4 regions of the Desulfoplanes formicivorans genome follow, and region 3 is predicted to be linked to each of the others. Evidence: predicted binding sites of a transcription regulator. Region 3 holds the regulator's gene; each other region holds the start of a gene.
The links. The regulator sigma-54, encoded in region 3, starts transcription at its own class of promoters, with help from an activator protein. The targets are predictions, from matches to a motif close to CTGGCACGGNNNNTGCTT.

Region 1: DPF_RS06645 (ammonium transporter) is a predicted target of sigma-54. The motif match lies at 2,170-2,187, and genes of this name have one in related genera.
Region 2: hpsG ((2S)-3-sulfopropanediol dehydratase) is a predicted target of sigma-54. The motif match lies at 1,530-1,547, and genes of this name have one in related genera.
Region 4: DPF_RS11945 (NifB/NifX family molybdenum-iron cluster-binding protein) is a predicted target of sigma-54. The motif match lies at 2,066-2,083, and genes of this name have one in related genera.

Annotation. Positions count from the first base shown of each region.
Region 1 is NZ_BDFE01000015.1:378,714-382,905, reverse strand. It holds gene DPF_RS06655 (4Fe-4S binding protein) at 1-14, opposite strand, end outside; gene DPF_RS06650 (P-II family nitrogen regulator) at 329-670, opposite strand; gene DPF_RS06645 (ammonium transporter) at 734-2,068, opposite strand; gene DPF_RS06640 (hypothetical protein) at 2,569-2,793, opposite strand; gene DPF_RS06635 (hypothetical protein) at 2,923-3,282, opposite strand; gene DPF_RS06630 (adenosine-specific kinase) at 3,567-4,049, opposite strand; gene DPF_RS06625 (class I adenylate cyclase domain-containing protein) at 4,080-4,192, opposite strand, start outside.
Region 2 is NZ_BDFE01000015.1:265,487-269,678, forward strand. It holds gene hpsG ((2S)-3-sulfopropanediol dehydratase) at 1-1,457, opposite strand, end outside; gene DPF_RS06150 (TRAP transporter large permease) at 1,858-3,729, opposite strand; gene DPF_RS06155 (TRAP transporter substrate-binding protein) at 3,757-4,192, opposite strand, start outside.
Region 3 is NZ_BDFE01000016.1:157,904-162,095, forward strand. It holds gene rapZ (RNase adapter RapZ) at 1-321, opposite strand, end outside; gene DPF_RS08660 (PTS sugar transporter subunit IIA) at 325-774, opposite strand; gene hpf (ribosome hibernation-promoting factor, HPF/YfiA family) at 778-1,320, opposite strand; gene rpoN (RNA polymerase factor sigma-54) at 1,425-2,870, opposite strand; gene lptB (LPS export ABC transporter ATP-binding protein) at 3,030-3,752, opposite strand; gene DPF_RS08680 (LptA/OstA family protein) at 3,757-4,192, opposite strand, start outside.
Region 4 is NZ_BDFE01000020.1:98,271-102,462, forward strand. It holds gene DPF_RS11930 (ATP-binding protein) at 1-365, opposite strand, end outside; gene DPF_RS11935 (DUF5320 domain-containing protein) at 701-979, opposite strand; gene DPF_RS11940 (NifB/NifX family molybdenum-iron cluster-binding protein) at 1,194-1,553, opposite strand; gene DPF_RS11945 (NifB/NifX family molybdenum-iron cluster-binding protein) at 1,557-2,000, opposite strand; gene DPF_RS11950 (DUF190 domain-containing protein) at 2,313-2,687, shown strand; gene purT (formate-dependent phosphoribosylglycinamide formyltransferase) at 2,684-3,865, shown strand; gene DPF_RS14150 (hypothetical protein) at 3,878-4,021, shown strand; gene DPF_RS14470 (dual CXXC motif small (seleno)protein) at 4,031-4,141, shown strand.

The DNA.
Region 1 (4,192 bases), on a different contig from region 3:
ATGATATGGCCCATGGGGGCTCCTGGTTATTGATTGCCAATGCGACGCGTCCTGACCAAGAAAAAAAAGTTTCTTTTCACAGCATGCCAGAGACCAAACAGCCCAAGACAACATGGCCGTTGCTGATTGTGCACGATTTCCCCAGCCTTGGGTGCACCATCCCTAATCCATCTTGGCCAGGCAGTCACCATCTTCCGGCCACAGAAAATACTTATCCCCCCAAAACACAAACAAGGCCCCTGCACGATACAGGGGCCTTGTGGTGCCGGAGATGCGGCCTCCTCCGGCACAAAGGTAAGGAGGTATGCGGATTGGTATGTTCGAGAAATCAGCCCATGGCGGTCGGGCCTTCTTCTTCGGTACGGATGCGGATGGCCTGCTCCAGATCCTGGACAAAAATAACTCCATCCCCTTCGGCACCCGTTTGAGCGCCCTGTTTGATAGCGGCCAGGGCAGCGTCCAGAAAATCATCGTTCAAGCCGATTTCCAGACGAATTTTCTTCAGGAGATTCACCTCCATGACCACTCCGCGGTAGGTTTCGGTAAAACCCTTTTGACGGCCGCTGCCCAGGCTGTTGGTCACGGACATGTTATAGATTTTCCTTTCATACAGGGCCTGCTTGACGGCGTTGAGCCGTTCGGGCCGGATATAGGCAATGACGAGTTTCATAATGTGTCTTTCTCCTTGATCTTGGCGTCGTTATTCATATGGCAGGTATCTGTGGCCATATCCCTATTCGGTGGTAAAGATCTGGAAGCCGTTGTAGGACTCCATGCCGTGTTCGGTAATATCCAGTCCCTTGAGCTCTTCGGTTTCACTGACCCTGATGCCGCAGACAGCCTTGATAACCTTGAAGAGAACCAGACCGGTGCCAAACGCCCAGGCAAAAACAACGGCTATGCCCACAAGCTGGACCAGCAAAAGGCTGATGCCGCCGCCATAGAACAGGCCGACCTGATCCCCGTATCCCGGGGCCGCGAACAGACCAACCACCAGGGTACCAAAGGCACCGCAAACGCCGTGCACGGAAACCGCGCCAACAGGATCATCAATGTGCAGAACCTTGTCGATGAACTCCACAGACAGGACCACCAGAAAGCCCGCCATAAGCCCGATGAGAATGGACCCGGAAGGAGCGACCTCGTAACATCCGGCCGTGATTCCCACCAGTCCGGCGAGCACGCCATTCAAGGTCATGGAGGTGTCAGGCTTGCCAAACTTGATCCAGGCCATGATCATGGCACCAATGGCACCGGCACAAGCGGCCAGGGACGTGTTGACGGCGATGTACCCGATGGTTCCATCGGCCGTGGTGGTGCTGCCGGCATTGAAACCGAACCACCCGAACCAGAGGATAAACACGCCCAGTGCGGCCAGAGGGATGTTATGCCCGGGAATGGCTTTGGCCTTACCGTCCGGAGAATATTTGCCAATGCGGGGACCAAGGACAATGGCTCCGGCAAGGGCTATCCAGCCTCCCACCGAGTGGACAACCGTGGAGCCGGCAAAATCGGTGAATCCCATGCCTTCAAGCCAGCCGGCACCGGAATCCCCAAGCCACAGGCTGCCCCAGCACCAATGGCCGGAAATGGGATAAATGATGGTGGAAAGGACCAGACTGACAATGAGATACGAGCCGAACTTGGTTCGCTCAGCAACTCCGCCCGACACAATGGTGGCGGCAGTGGCGCAAAATACCGACTGAAAGAACCAGAATGTCAGGGTCCATTGTCCATCCGGAGTTGCCGGAGTGACCCCTGAAAGACCAAAACCACTGGCTCCGAAAACACCCCCCACATCCAGACCGAACATCAGGGCAAAGCCCACAAATAAAAAGGCTATGGAGCCCACACCAAAATCCATGACATTTTTCATGAGAATGTTCCCGGCATTCTTGGCCCGGGTAAAGCCGGTCTCCACCATGGCAAATCCGGCCTGCATGAACATGACCAGAAAAGCGGCCATCAGTGTCCACAAGATATTGGCATTGCCCTGGGAAAGGGATTCCGATTCAGCAAGGGCTGCCGTGGGAAGAACGGCGCACACCAGGGCACCCGTAAGCCACATTGTGTTGAAAACTGTTCTGAAAGATGACCTCCTGCACGACCACGACATAAAAAAACCTCCCTTGTTGCAATTGGTTGGAAAACATTGTTGTTCCCCACAAACAGCAAGAGAGGTGCCATATTCTTAATGTATTGATATAACTAATTAAAAAATATATTTCCCACAAAACGCACTTTACTTTGAACAATTTTGTTATTTTTAGAACATCCAAGGGACATGGCCTCGTTCACATACACAATTATGAAAACTATATTCACATGGAACAACAACCGAGTCCATAATCATAATATTCATTATGTTTCAGCAAGTTATAATCACAGCACCGTTGAACTCCAGCCGGCAGCACCTTTTCCTTTAGTTCTTATCATATTGTAATAAATAATATTTAACAATATTGACATTTTAGCCAGATTCCAGGTTCCTGCTCCACCTGGGTGGAGCCCAAACGACAAAAGCCCCTGCAAGCAGGGGCTTTTGCAATACCGCACAAACAACCTTTTCTATCTGTACGGCGAATCATCCGCCTTGATCACCCAGCCACAGGCAAAAATGGCCACGGCAAAAAAACGGTCGCACGCCCTGATAATCCGTTCGAGAACATGTTCCTCGAGCCGGTGGAACAGACGCGGTGACGGCTTGGGAACAAAACTTTGGGAATTCCGTTCGTTCCAGGTACAGAAATAGGGATCGCCGGCCCCCAATGTTACAGCGCTTCCCTTGAACATATTGCATGCCTCCTTGAGTGGTTCCTTGACAGTCTTCCTGAGTCCGCCTTGCCCAAGAAGGCAAGAAAAGGCAATGGAAATTTCATGAAAGTTCCTGTCGTTATTATCCCCTAAAATAACAAGGGGATTTCAATCATCTTCCTTGAGCGGCGCCCAGCTGACCTGCTTTTCCCGACCCATCCAGAAGAGCACCGCCCTTCCGGCCTGTCGGACCTCCAGGGAGTACACGCCTGAGATGGGCATTCTGAGCCAGGTCATTTCGCGTTCACCCAAACGATCCATGAGCCCCTCCCTGAAGGCCTCGATGGTATCCAGGGCATCGTCCTGTGCCAGAGACGGCTCCTCGTCCCCAAGAGGGATCTCGGGATGCTGAACCAACTCGATATCAAGGATCCCTTCATGGGTGAAGCCTCGGATATCCAGGAGCCGATTGTTCACGATGCGGGAGGAAAGGATGATAAATGGTTGCAGACAACCAGGACAGGACATGGGACGCTCCTTGAATGATCTTGAAAAATGGTAATCCGGTCCAAAACCATCCATTGCCGTAGCATCTTCCATACCATGGCACGGTCTGTCTGTGAGCAGGCAGCGCCCCTCAAATCAGTGGCTGTCATTTCAGCATGTTACACCCAGGAAACACTTCGGACCCGATAAGTTCTTTGCCAAGCCCTTGATTGTCTTACCTTTTGGGGTTTCCAAAAAGTAATCCTTTGCAGGCAGCAACCTGCAAAGGATGTAATGGTCAAGCGTACACAAAGGGCCTTATCCCTTTATCCCTTGTAGCCGATGGCCCGTAAAAACTCCTTGCGCGCGGCAATGTCTTTTTCGGTCTCAATGCCCTTGGAGGCGAACCCATCCACAACACCCAGAACTCCTCGGCCCTGCGTGGTCTGGGCAATGATAACCTCAACAGGATTGGCCGTGGCGCAGAACACGCGACAGACCTCGTTGACGTTCTTGACGGCATTGAGCACGTTGAGGGGGAACAAATCCTTCATGAGGATGATGAACACATGTCCGGCAGCCAGGGCATAGGCATTTTTCTTGGCCAGCTCCACGAGTTCCGGATCGGTTCCCGAGTACCGGACCAGACAGTCCTGGGAGGCCTCGCAAAAGGCGATCCCGAACTTGGCCATGGGCACGGCATTGACCATGGCTTCGTGCAGATCTTCCACCGTCTTGATGAAATGGGATTGACCAAGGATACAATTCATGTCCTGGGGTTTTTCAAGGGGTACGGTCAATAGTTCCATGTGTTTCTCCTTTGAGCCGACTTGTTTCGATTATGTGGATACCAAAGGCATGATTCTGCCTGTTGACGTTCGATACTGGTACAACTTGGCTTCCCAGTCCAGAGGGCAGGGCAGGTTACGCGCGAAAAACTCCAAGGGATCGG
Region 2 (4,192 bases), on a different contig from region 3:
GCGGCAAAGTTGATGTACGGGCAACCCGAGGTGTAGGTGTCGCGGTTGGGCATGCGGATCTCGGCACATCCGGAGATGGAGTAGTCGTAGATCTCCTCGAACTTGGCACCCTTGGCCAGATGCAGGGGAATGACTTCCTCGTCGTTGATCAGCTTGGGGAAACCGGAACCTTCCTTGATGGTCTCGGCGATCTCGGCCAGAAACCGCTGGGGCGCACGGGCGTGGATACGGGCAGCCAGGTCCGGATAATGGTGCGGAAATTCACGCTTGGAGCGCAGAAACAGGTAGGAAAGTTCGTTGGTGGCATCCAGGCCATCCTTGGTCTGGCCGCCAATGGTCACGGCTTCCCAATGGGCATAGCCTTCATTGAAGTCACCGCCCTGGGGAGAAATGTACAGATCAATGAACTGGGCCATGCCTACAAACATGCACTCGATCAGTTCCATGGCCTTGATCTCGTCCATGCGGCCTTCTTCCACGTCCTTTTTGTAGTAGGGGTAGAAGTACTGATCCATGCGGCCGTTGGAAACAATGGTTCCAGTCTTCTGCTCCAGACGGGAGAACATCTGGGTGAACCACTGGGACTGGACAGCCTCGTGAAAGGTCTCGGCAGGATGCTCGGGAACCTTGCGGCAGATTCTGGCCATTTCCAGAAGCTCGGCCTTGCGGGTTTCGTCCTTTTCCTCGGCAGCCTTTTTCTCGGCCAGATCAGCATGGCGGTTGGCCCAGAGGATAATGGCGTCACAAACCGTGATGATGGCTTCGATAAAGGGCTTCTTCTCGGTGTTGTCCTTGGGAGAGAAGGGATCCAGGGCATCCAGCTTTTCCTGCATTTCTGCACGGATGCCACCGAAACCACGCTTCAGGACGACTTCGTAATCGTGTACCCACTGGAGGCAGGAACGAAAGGAAGAAGTTTCGTTGACAATGTAGCGGGAATGAAGACCGTCGGCATCGTCATAGGTCAGGGCATGGGTCTCGGGCCCAAAGGCCTTGTTCAGATCTTCATGATATGTCTTGCCCTTCCAGTAAGGAGCGATCTCATTGATGATGATATCGGCATCTTCCTGGGTCAGGGTAAAGGGAGAATTTTCCCGGTTGGGCAATTCCTTGACTGCCATGCCCAGAAAATCACCATCCAACTCGGGATACAGGATGCCGTAACGACCTTGGGCACCGGCGCGACCACAGAGCAGGTTATCGTCATCAATATACACAGTGATGTTCTTGGCGATATTGTACAAGGCCTTGGCCCAACGCAGGGTCAGGTGCTGGCCTTCGGTTTCCTTCATTGATTGAGTGAAGTACAGAGCACGTTCAACATCAATGGAAGGTGTCTGGTTTTCGATGGTTTCAAGAATTTTGAAAACGCGTTTGTGGGTTTCACGGTAGGGATTATCAAGACCTTTGATCTTGTTCTCCAGCATCTGTTCCTGGTGTGAAAGGCAGCATTCCATCCGTCTGTCTCCTATTGAATGTTGGTGTGTCAGTAAGCTGCAGTCCTTGTTGCGGACCAGTTAGTCCCCATAAAGCATAGCTTGTGCCAAGAAAGACAAACAGGTACAACACGCTGAAATGAAACAACTTATTGTCTCTGCGTGCAAAAACAGCCTGCAAGGACGGCCACCTGCTGCCTGGTGCAGATACGCATCAAAACCGTGGGCAATCGATGCGTGGCAAAGCATACAAGGGGAAAACGAAAATGGTGCCATTTTGCATCGGTCTGTTTGGCGATGCAAAATGGCACCATACTTCTTCCAGAGGCCATTCCCGTTCATGAGGTCTTGACCGCGCCCCCCCAAAAAAGTCCCCGGCAACACATGGCTGCCGGGGACTTTGGGTGTCAGGGAGGGAAGTCTACCCGTCAATCAGACACAGGGATATGGCGGGAATGTAGGTGATGGCCAAGAGGACCAGAATCATCAGGGCCAGAATGGGCACAATTTGTTTGGAGATATCACCCAGTTTGACCCGGGCAACGCCAGCGGCCACGAACAGGTTCACGCCCACCGGCGGGGTGACAAACCCGATGGCCAGGTTGACGACCATGATGATACCGAAATGGATGGGGTCAACCCCGACCTTGAGCACGATGGGCAGCAGGATGGGCACCAGAATGACAATGGCGGCCAGGGCTTCCATAAAGGTACCGATGAACAGCAGCAGCACATTGATGAGCAGGAGAATGACGATCTTGCTGTTGGTCAGGCCGAGGATGAAATTGGCAATGGCCGTGGGTATCTGTTCAATGGTCATGACATTGCCGAAGACCTTGGCCATGGCCATGAGGATGATGACAATGGCCGAGGTGGAGCAGACATCCATGAAGGTCTTGACCAGATTCTGGCGATTGAGCCCCTTGTACACGAACAGCCCGACAATCAGACCGTAGAATGCAGCCACGGCTGCAGCCTCGGTGGGGGTCATCAACCCACCATAGATACCCCCGAGCACGATGACCGGGACCATAAGGGCCAGCTTGGCATTCCAGAAAGCCTTGAACACGGACTTTATGGAACGATCCTTTTCCTCACCCATCCAGCCTTTCTTTTTGGAATAGACATAGCTGAAGCCCATGAGCACCAGGCCCGTAAGGAGGCCGGGCACGATACCGGCGATGAACAGGTTGCCGATGGAGGCCTGGGCGGCAACACCGTAGATGACAAAGGGGTTGCTGGGCGGAATCATGACCCCGATGGCACCGGCTGCGGCAACAACGGCACAGGAAAAGAACTTGTCATAGCCGCGTTCGATCATGGCCGGAATGGTCAGGGAGCCAATGGCGGCCACGGTGGCTGGTCCGGAACCGGAAATGGCGGCAAAAAACATGCAGGTGGCAATGGTTGCCAGGGCCATGCCTCCGGGTAGGGGGCCAAGAAGCTCGTCAGCCAGGTTCAAAAGACGGGTGGATAACCCTCCGGCACCCATGAAGATACCTGCAGCAATGAAAAAGGGAATGGCCATGATGGGAAAACTGTCAATGGAGGTGAACGCGGTCTGGGCAATGTAGGCCACAGGAAGCGTACCCGAAACAGTTACCGTCACCAGGGCGGCCAGCCCCAGGCTGATGCCGATGGGCACACCAATGGCAATGAACACCAAAAAGTAGCCGAAAAGCAGGGCAGGCGCACTGAACTTCACACCAATGAGCACAGGAGTGAAGAGCACGGCCGTGATGAGCACGGCAAGCAGGGAATCGTTCAGGCCGGTCTTTTGGTATTGCTGGTAGATATCCTGGCCCAGACGCAGGCACATGAGGGCAAACCCTATGGGCAAAATGGCATAGGGAATGGCATAGGAGATATTCAGGCCAGGAGCGATCTGCGGATAGTCGGTGAGGATTCTGAGCTTGTCGGCACCCAGAAAGGTCACGGCCACAGCCAGAACCAGAAAGCAGAGATCATTGACGATCCAGAAAATGCCCTGCCACCGCTCGGAAAGACGGTCAAAAAGGATGTCCACCCGGATGTTTTCCCGGTTCTTGATGGCCAGGGGAATGGCCAGATAGGAAATCCAAATGAAGATGAACCGGGCCAGTTCTTCGGACCAGGCCCCGGCACTGGCACTGCCGGTGAGTTTTGCAAGGATGTACCTGGACAGGGTCTGCCAGGTGATGATGAAGATGATGGCCAGAAGTCCGACAAACAGAAAGGGCTTTTCAAGATTTTCGTCCAGCCAGCCCCAAAAGCCCCTGGTTTTGTGGGCGGGATCCAGTATATGTGCAAGCATGTTGTTTCCTCGTATCTCACTAGAAAATTACAGGGAGGTGGCTACAGCGTTGTAGAGCCCCTTGTTCGTTCCGGAATCGGCATCTCCCACAGCCACATAGTCGTCCGTCTGGGTCGCGGCCACCATATCGAAAAGCTCCTGGGGAATTGAACTGCGGTACTTGTCCCAGACGGAGCGGGTCTTGTCCTTGAAGGCCTGGAGTTCCTCGGGAGTCAGGAAATGCACGGCAATGCCCTGGTCCTGAAATTTTTTGGTGGCAACCTCTTCCAGAGTTTTTGTTATTCCCCGCTGATAGACAAGGGCCTCGTGAGCGGCTTCGGAAATGATGCGCTGCTGTCGGGCATCAAGCTTGTTCCAGAACTCGTTGTTCACCATGAGCATATGCATGCTGTAATTATGACGGGAATCTATGGCCGACTTGATGACCTCGTTATGCTTGGCATCGCAGAGCAGGGAAAAGGTA
Region 3 (4,192 bases):
TGTGGCGTAACGACGCAGCAGAACATTGGTTGCGGCTTCAATAAAAAGAATCCTGGGAACGACCCCCAGCTTGTCCAGTTCTTCCCGGGCAAGAAGCCACTGGTCCATGAAATCCAGTTGCCGCAGGTCCATACCCAAGGCAATCCCCCTGTATTTGCTGTTTTTTTCTTGAGCAAACAGAGTGACCAGGGCGGTAAGGATGCTTGCCGGAAGACCATCGACACAAAAAAAACCGAGATCTTCAAACACGTTGAGAGCGGTACTTTTGCCTGCCCCGGACAAACCGGTCAAAATGACAACAGGGGGTGTGATCGAACTCACAGGCTACGCCTCCTTGAGGAGGTTGCACAAGGCCATCTTGTCAGACGCATTGAGAAATGCCTGCCGAAAGGAAACATCTTGAAGGAGTCGGGAAATATGGGCCAAGATCCGCAAATGCATTCCTGCCACATGTTCCGGTGCCAGCACCAGAAAAAAGATACGGCAGGGCTTGTGGTCCAGCGCGTTGAAATCCAGTCCTTCGAGGCTGCGACCAACAACAAGCCCGACCTCCTGGATCCCCTCCATCTTGCCATGAGGGATGGCAATGCCGTCACCTATCCCCGTTGTCCCGAGCTTTTCCCTGTCCAGAAGAACCGAAAGTATCTTTTCCTGATCAAGTTCGGGCCACCTTGCCTTGAGGGGTTCAATAAGTTCGGCCAGGACCTCCTCCTTGGTCCTGGCCTGCAAGTCAGCGATTACACATGCATCATCGAGAAAATCAGCAAGTTTCATGTATCAAATCCCAGGATCAATAAGACCGAAATCTCCGTTTTTGCGGTGATAGATCACATTGACCCGTTCTGTTTCAGCATTGAGAAAAACCAAAAAATCATCTTCGAGGCTGTCCAGCTGCATGGCCGCTTCATCCACGCCCATGGGCTTGGGAGAAAAACGGTCCGAGCGGACAATAGTCGGGGTTTGCCCCTTGAGTTCCGTTTCATCGGAAAAACTGATGACATCAAATCTGCCGGTTGCCCCCTTTTTCCTGACCTTCTTGCCCTTGTCGCGTACACGGCGCACCTGGGCCTCGAGCTTGTCAAGGAGCAGGTCCACCGTGGAGTACATGTCTTCGCTCTGCTCGTTGGCCGACAATCGGAGGTTGTCACCGGTGAGGACCACATCTGCCCGATGACGAAACTTTTCCACTTCAAGATTGACCTGGAGATCAGCGTTATCCGGATTGGGGACATACTTGGCAATCTTGCCAAAACGACCCTTGGCATACTCGCGCAGATGATCTGAAGGCTCGAAGTTCTTGAAGTTGAAGTTCATATTCATAGAATACCTCCTGGATAAAGGTGGGTACACGACAACACATGTATGCCGTCCCAAACACGGCTCCAAGAAAGTTTCCTTGTACTCCGGAAAAAGCCCTGGGAGAATCAGAAAAATTTTTTGCGCCTGGAAGACGATTCAATATTCAGGGCCGAACGGTACTTGGCCACGGTCCTGCGCGCAATATTCACCTCAAGAATGTCCTTGAGCATTTTGGAAATTTTTTCGTCGCTGTACGGCTTTTTGGGATCTTCTCCTTCAATGATCTTCTTGATGGCCACCTTGACACTTTCCGAACCCACCTGGGTCCCGTCGTCCAGATCCAATGCGCTGTTGAAAAAATATTTGAGTTCAAAAATACCGTGAGGTGTTGCCAGGTACTTGTTGGTGGTGATCCGGCTGACCGTTGACTCGTGCATGTCAATATCAGCAGCCACATCCTTGAGGATAAGGGGTTTGAGGCGTGTGGGTCCGTAATCGAAAAAATCATGCTGAAACTTGACGATACTTTCCACCACCTTGAACAGGGTCCGCTGACGCTGCTGCAGACTCTTCATCAACCACTGGGCAGCACGCATTTTTTCATGAAGATAGGATGAGTCTTCCTTGCTTGTCCGCCCCTGCATGGTCTCCATGTAAAAGGGGTTGAGCTGCAATTTGGGCAAACCATCGTCATTGAGGACAATGATATAATCATCGTCATACTTGTACACGTAGGCATCAGGGCTGACATAAACCGAGGTGGAAGATCCGTAACTGGCACCGGGCAGGGGATCCAGGGCGGTAATGACGTCAAGATATTCCTTGAGATCGTCCTTGGCGAGCTTGAACTTGCGCAAAAGGGGCTTGTACCGGCGTTGCTCAATGTCTTCCAGATGATCCTCGATAAGGGACCTGAGGATGGGATCATGGTCGTCAACAGCATCAAGCTGGATGAGCAAACACTCCTTGGCCGTGCGGGCAGCAATGCCAACGGGGTCAAAATGCTGGACAACCCCAAGCACCCGCTCCACGGTTTCTTCCGATACCCCAAGCTGTTGGGCAAGGTCTTCCACACTGGCGGCCAGATATCCGGAAGAGGTGAGGCTGCCAATGATCATCTCACCAATGCGACAATCTTCTTCGTCTATATCGGAAAGATGGAGCTGCCAGAGCAGATGACCCTCAAGGGAGGGCTTGGCCGAAACGCGGCCTTCATAGGAACTGATCTCTTCCAGGGACTCACTTTCATACCCCTGAACCTGTCGGGTGGTACTGGAAAAATCTCCCAGATAATCTTCCCATTCGGCATTCTTGAGGAAATCTTTTTCCTCAGTTGCCAATTCCTTCTTGTCATCCTGTCCTTTGGTCTCGGCCTCCTGATTGCTCTCCTGCTCGGACTTGTTTTCGCCCTGACCTTGTTCGTCGAGCATGGGATTTTCCAGCAGTTCTTCCTGAATCACGTCCAGCAGCTCTACCCGCGATAGCTGTAAAAGCTTGATCGCCTGCTGCAATTGAGGGGTCATGACCAGCTGCTGAGTGAGCTTGAGATTTTGTCGTAATTCCAGAGCCATAAGTATTCTCGTCGAGGCAGGACTACCCGGGCGTCAAAGAGTGCCCGGCTAAAGAAAGGTTGCAAAAATGTTATGAATTATTTCAATAAAGTGAAAAAAGGATCATTCAAGTTTGCCTGCACTTTCCTTGTGCCACAGAAGCAAACCCCTTGCAATCATCTAAAGGGTGAAATCTTCTCCAAGATAAATCTGCCGCGCCTTGGGATTATTGACGATCTCGTCAGGGGTTCCTTCAAGGATGATCTGCCCATCATACACAATGGAGGCACGATCGCAGATATTGAGGGTCTCCCGGACATTGTGATCCGAAATGAGCACTCCAATACCCAACTCCCGCAGGGAACGGATAATCTGCTGGATATCCTCCACAGCCAAGGGATCAATACCGGCAAAGGGTTCGTCAAGAAGGATGAAGGTGGGGTCCTGAATCAGGGCGCGAGCAATCTCCAGGCGTCGGCGTTCTCCTCCGGACAAGAAGGCTGCCTTTTGATGGGCAAGGCGGGTAATACCCAATTGCTCAAGGAGATGATCGGCTTTTTCGTTGCGCTTTTTCCTGGACAGGCCCGTGTATTCCAGAATGATCATCAGATTCTGGCGAACAGTCAGCTTCTTGAAGATGGAACTTTCCTGGGGCAGATAACTGACGCCGCTTTTGGCCCTCTGATGCAAGGGCCACCGGGTGATTTCCTGGTCCCCCAGAAACACCGAGCCCCCATTGGGCCGAATGATTCCAACAAGCATGTAAAAGGTGGTGGTTTTCCCGGCACCATTGGGACCAAGCAGACCGACAACCTCACCATCCTCAACCTGGATGGTGATGCCTTTGACAACCCGTTTCTTGCCGAAAATTTTTACGAGATCATGAGCCCTGAGAATCGCCATGGTATCACTTCGTCTGTTGGGGGCGGGAAAAGAAAATGGCCTCGACCCGTTTTTTGCCACCAATGATCTCGCTGCGATTATCCCGCGTATACAGCTTGATGATTTCCCCGCTGATGGTGTTCTTGCCGTCTTCAAGGCGGGGACTTTCTTCCATCTGCAACATCTCCTGCTGCTGAAAATAGATGGCCTTGCCGCAGAACCCTTTTTTGCCCTGACTTTCCAACCGGACATTGTTCAGGGCCACAATCTTTTCAACATTGGAAAGATCCTGGGACGGCTGGTCATTGCCCGGGGTGGCCGTGGAAGTGGATGTTTCATTCTCGGCAAGATAAATGATCAATTTCTCGGACCAGATCCTGAAATCATCGCGCACCACATGCACATTGCCTTCAAAGGAGACTTCATTCTTGTCAGGGCTGTAGAACATGCTGTCCGAGGTG
Region 4 (4,192 bases), on a different contig from region 3:
TCACGTACCGTGTCGGAAATGGCATCGGCCGGACAGACCAGGTTGCACAGGCCGCAGCTGTGGCAGAGCTCCGGGAAGACCATGATGGCATTGACCATCCAGATCATGGCTTTGAACTTACAGGCCTGAGAGCATTTTTGGCAGGTTTCTCCCAGACATTTGGTTGCGTCGATTTGGGGGACCGGAACATATGCTGTTTGTTCGTCCTGCCATGTGGTGGCGAGGAAAAAATGGGAATTGGGTTCCTCCACATCGCAATCAACCAGGGTCACTTTGTGACCCGTCTGTTGTAACAAGGCGGCGAGATTGACGGAAATGGTGGTTTTCCCTGTTCCGCCCTTCCCGCTGGCAATGGCGATTTTCATGCTGGCTCCTAGAATTTTCGGGTCATGGGTGCCCCGCAACAGGGGCAAGGGATGGATTCGCAAGGTTTCCCCTTCTGGTGGGGTGAGGATGCACCGCATTGTCGGCAAAAGCACAGTGATCCGGGTTCGCTGTCCTCGACATGGGGTGTCGGGGAAGTTGAGGACGTTTGAGGGTCTTTCCGGGTATGAGAAAAAGATGGGGGCATGATGGTTTCCTGATGGTGCATGAGGGGGTTTGTGTCACAAGCAAACAGACCGTGCGGCCTGCACACGGCCTGTTGCCTGGTTGGTGAAACAATGTTTGTGGGTCTGTTCCCAATGAGACGGATTGGGAATCAGTCAAGGTTCTGACGTTGTTTCCTGAGTTGTTCCAATTCCCGGGTCAGCGTGGCGATCCTGTTGTCGAGCGTGGCCGCGTCAAGGGTTTCGTCCATGGGCTGCATGGGTGCGTCAACTCGCCTGCCGGCAGGAGTCAACCGGCTCCATGCCCTGGCCCGGTTGCCACCCCGGCCAAAGCCGGGCCGCATGCCGTATCCTGTGCCCGAACAGCGGCCGAAACCACCGCCTGTCATGGGGCCCTGACCCCTGGGTCCTGTTCCGTCAAATCCTGGCATGATCCATTCCTCCTTGTTGCGTTGTGGTCGTTCCCCTGGTGGCCTCACAAGTAGTGCATCGTGGGCAGCAACACCGTAAGGGGACCAGGAAAAAAGATCGTTGCCGCAAAGTGTTTGCAAAAAAAGTCCAACTTACGCGGGTTGAGCCATGGAAACACGGGAAGCATGGTTTGCTGGCAGCATCCCGGATGGTTCCATGCAATGGTTTGAAAACTTACCAATGCCCCGGCTTGTTGGCATCGGTTGCAGGCGTGAGATCACCTTTCTTGTAGGCCTCAATGGCCTCGCCTACGGTGCCGCTCGTGAACAGGTACATGGTGATGTCGCCCTGCTTGAGGGCAGTAAAGGCCTTGGGGCCGATATTGCCGGTGATGACCGCCTGGGCTCCGGTCTTGGCCACGTTTTGTGCCGTCTGGATACCTGCACCCTGGGCAATGTTCAGGTTCTGGTCGTTGGATGCGTATGCCGTGGATCCGGTTTCCAGATCATAGACCACAAATCCCTTGGCGCGACCGAATCGGGGATCAACCTTGCTGTTCAGAGTCTTTCCCTGGGAACTGATAGCGATTTTCATGCTTCATCCTTCTTCTTGATGGTGGTTGGTAGGTTTGCCCAAAGGGGTTACCTTGTATTGCTGGGCGTGGCCGCATCTTCGGCCTTGGCCCTGACCCCGTCCGCCGTTTCTGCATGTACCCCTGCATCCGGGCATGGTCAGATCGTCAAGGGTATTGCGCTGCCAGGCGGCAAGAACCCCGTCGATTTCCCCGCAGATCCAGGGAATGACTTCAAGCTGGGCGCCCGTGATCAGTCGCAGGGTGCAGCCGGAAATGCCCCCGCAGATAAGGGTGTTCACCCCGCAGGACATGATGGATGCGACCTTGGAAGGGAGGTCAGCGAACGGGAGGGAAATGTGCCCTGCGGGGCAAATATGTTCATCTTCAACATCATAGATGCGAAAGGTTGTGGCGTTGTCAAAAAGAACCGCCAGACGGTTTCCATAGCAGGCCAGACAAAGGCGCATATGAGATCCGGATTCCAGGGTTGAAAAAAGGCATTGGCAAGCGAACTTGATTCTCGTGTTGTCTAATGCATGAACGGTGCCTGATTTTATATATTATTATTTCAATTGGTTGTAAATTTCGCGAAAGATAGTGGGCGAAAAATAAGCCTTTTTGAAGGTGATATGCGCAAAATAAGCCCATTTTGCAGGGGAGGCAAACAGACTGGCTAACCTGAGGGAAATAGGCTAAAGAGCCCCGCGTCAACGGGTTTTCAAGACGGCTTGTCCCATCAGAATGTTGCAGCGCCAATACGGCCAGGGAGGGGAACGTTCATGCCATTACGCCATCATGCAGAAAGAATCAGGATTTATGTCGGGGAAAACGATAAGTACGAAGGCATTCCGGTATATGAGCGGCTTCTTGCAACGGCTCAGTCCCTGGGCATGCCCGGCGGGACGGTAACCCGTGCCATTGCCGGGTTCGGGGTCCGCGGGGTTCGGACCAACAAGATCCTCCGCATTGCCGAAAACATGCCCCTGGTCGTGGAAATGGTTGCCAACAGCGAGCATGTCCGTCCCTTTCTGGAGAGCATCCAACCCATGATTTCCGGGGGGCTGGTAACCCGTGAACCCGTGGAAGTGGTTTTCTATCACCATGAGTCCCTGAAGGATGAGTCAACAACCACAAGCAAGGCGAGCACATCATGACTACCATTGGAACCCCCCTCTCACCCACGGCCACCAAGGTCCTTCTTCTCGGTTCCGGAGAACTGGGCAAGGAAGTGGTCATTGAACTCCAGCGACTCGGTGTGGAGGTCATTGCTGTTGACCGGTATGCAAACGGGCCGGCCATGCAGGTCGCCCATCGTTCCTATACCCTGTCCATGCTGGACGGCACAAGGCTTCGCGAGATCGTGGAGCAGGAAAAGCCGGATTATATCGTCCCGGAGATTGAAGCCATTGCCACGGATACCCTGCAGGAATTGGAGGACGAGGGCTTTACGGTCATTCCCACGGCCCGGGCCACCCGGCTGACCATGAATCGGGAGGGGATCAGACGGTTGGCGGCCGAAGAGCTTGGCATCAAGACGTCACCCTACAGGTTTGCCGCCACCAAAGAGGAATTTGTGCAGGCCGTCGAAGAGATCGGCATCCCCTGCGTGGTCAAGCCCATCATGAGCTCGTCAGGCCACGGCCAATCGGCCGTGCGAAGCGAGGATCAGATAGAGGCTGCCTGGGAGTTGTCCCAGAGTGAGGGCAGGACCGGTGCGGGCGAGGTCATTGTCGAAGGCCTGGTGGATTTTGATTACGAGATTACCTTGCTCACGGTTCGCCATGTGGGCGGAACCTCCTTTTGTCGACCCATTGGTCACCGTCAGGAGAACGGGGATTATCAGGAATCCTGGCAGCCGCAACCCATGTCCCAGAACGCCCTCAGGGAAGCTGAACGTATCGCCCGGACCGTGACCACGGCCCTGGGGGGATACGGCATTTTCGGGGTTGAATTGTTCGTCAAGGGGGATGAGGTCCTGTTCAGCGAGGTTTCTCCCCGGCCTCATGATACCGGCATGGTGACCATGATTTCCCAGGATCTTTCGGAATTCGCCCTGCATGCCCGGGCCATTCTCGGTCTTCCCATTCCGTCGATTGCCTTTCACGGTCCGTCAGCCTCAAGCGTCATCATTGCCCGCGGGGCATCGACTTCCACCACCTACGGGAATCTGAACAAGGCTCTGGAAGAACCCGATACCCAGATTCGTCTTTTTGGCAAACCCGAGGTCAAGGGACACCGCCGCATGGGTGTGGCCCTGGCCCGGAGCACTTCTGTTGAACAGGCCCGCGCAAAGGCCAACAGGGCGTCTTGCGCCGTAACCATTACGTTGTAGGAAACACGGATTATGATTATTGGACCAAAGAACGACCCCAACGATTCGAGCCATCATCTCAAGGACAGGTCGCCCGGGCAAGGGACCGGCCGGAGCGGCCATGCCCGGTTTTTTTGCCTGCGCTGCTACGAGCCCCTTCAAACCGTCAGGACCTGACGCAACGTGGTGTTGCACTGCACGGCGTGCGGTGCTCAATATCAGTTGAGTCAATACGGACGGATGATCGAGGAGGATATGGAAGATTTTCTCGGCGACGTGCCGTGTGACAGGTTGTAGCCAGGGGGCGTGTATCCGGTACGGGTCGATCAGCAGCATGTACAATGGGCA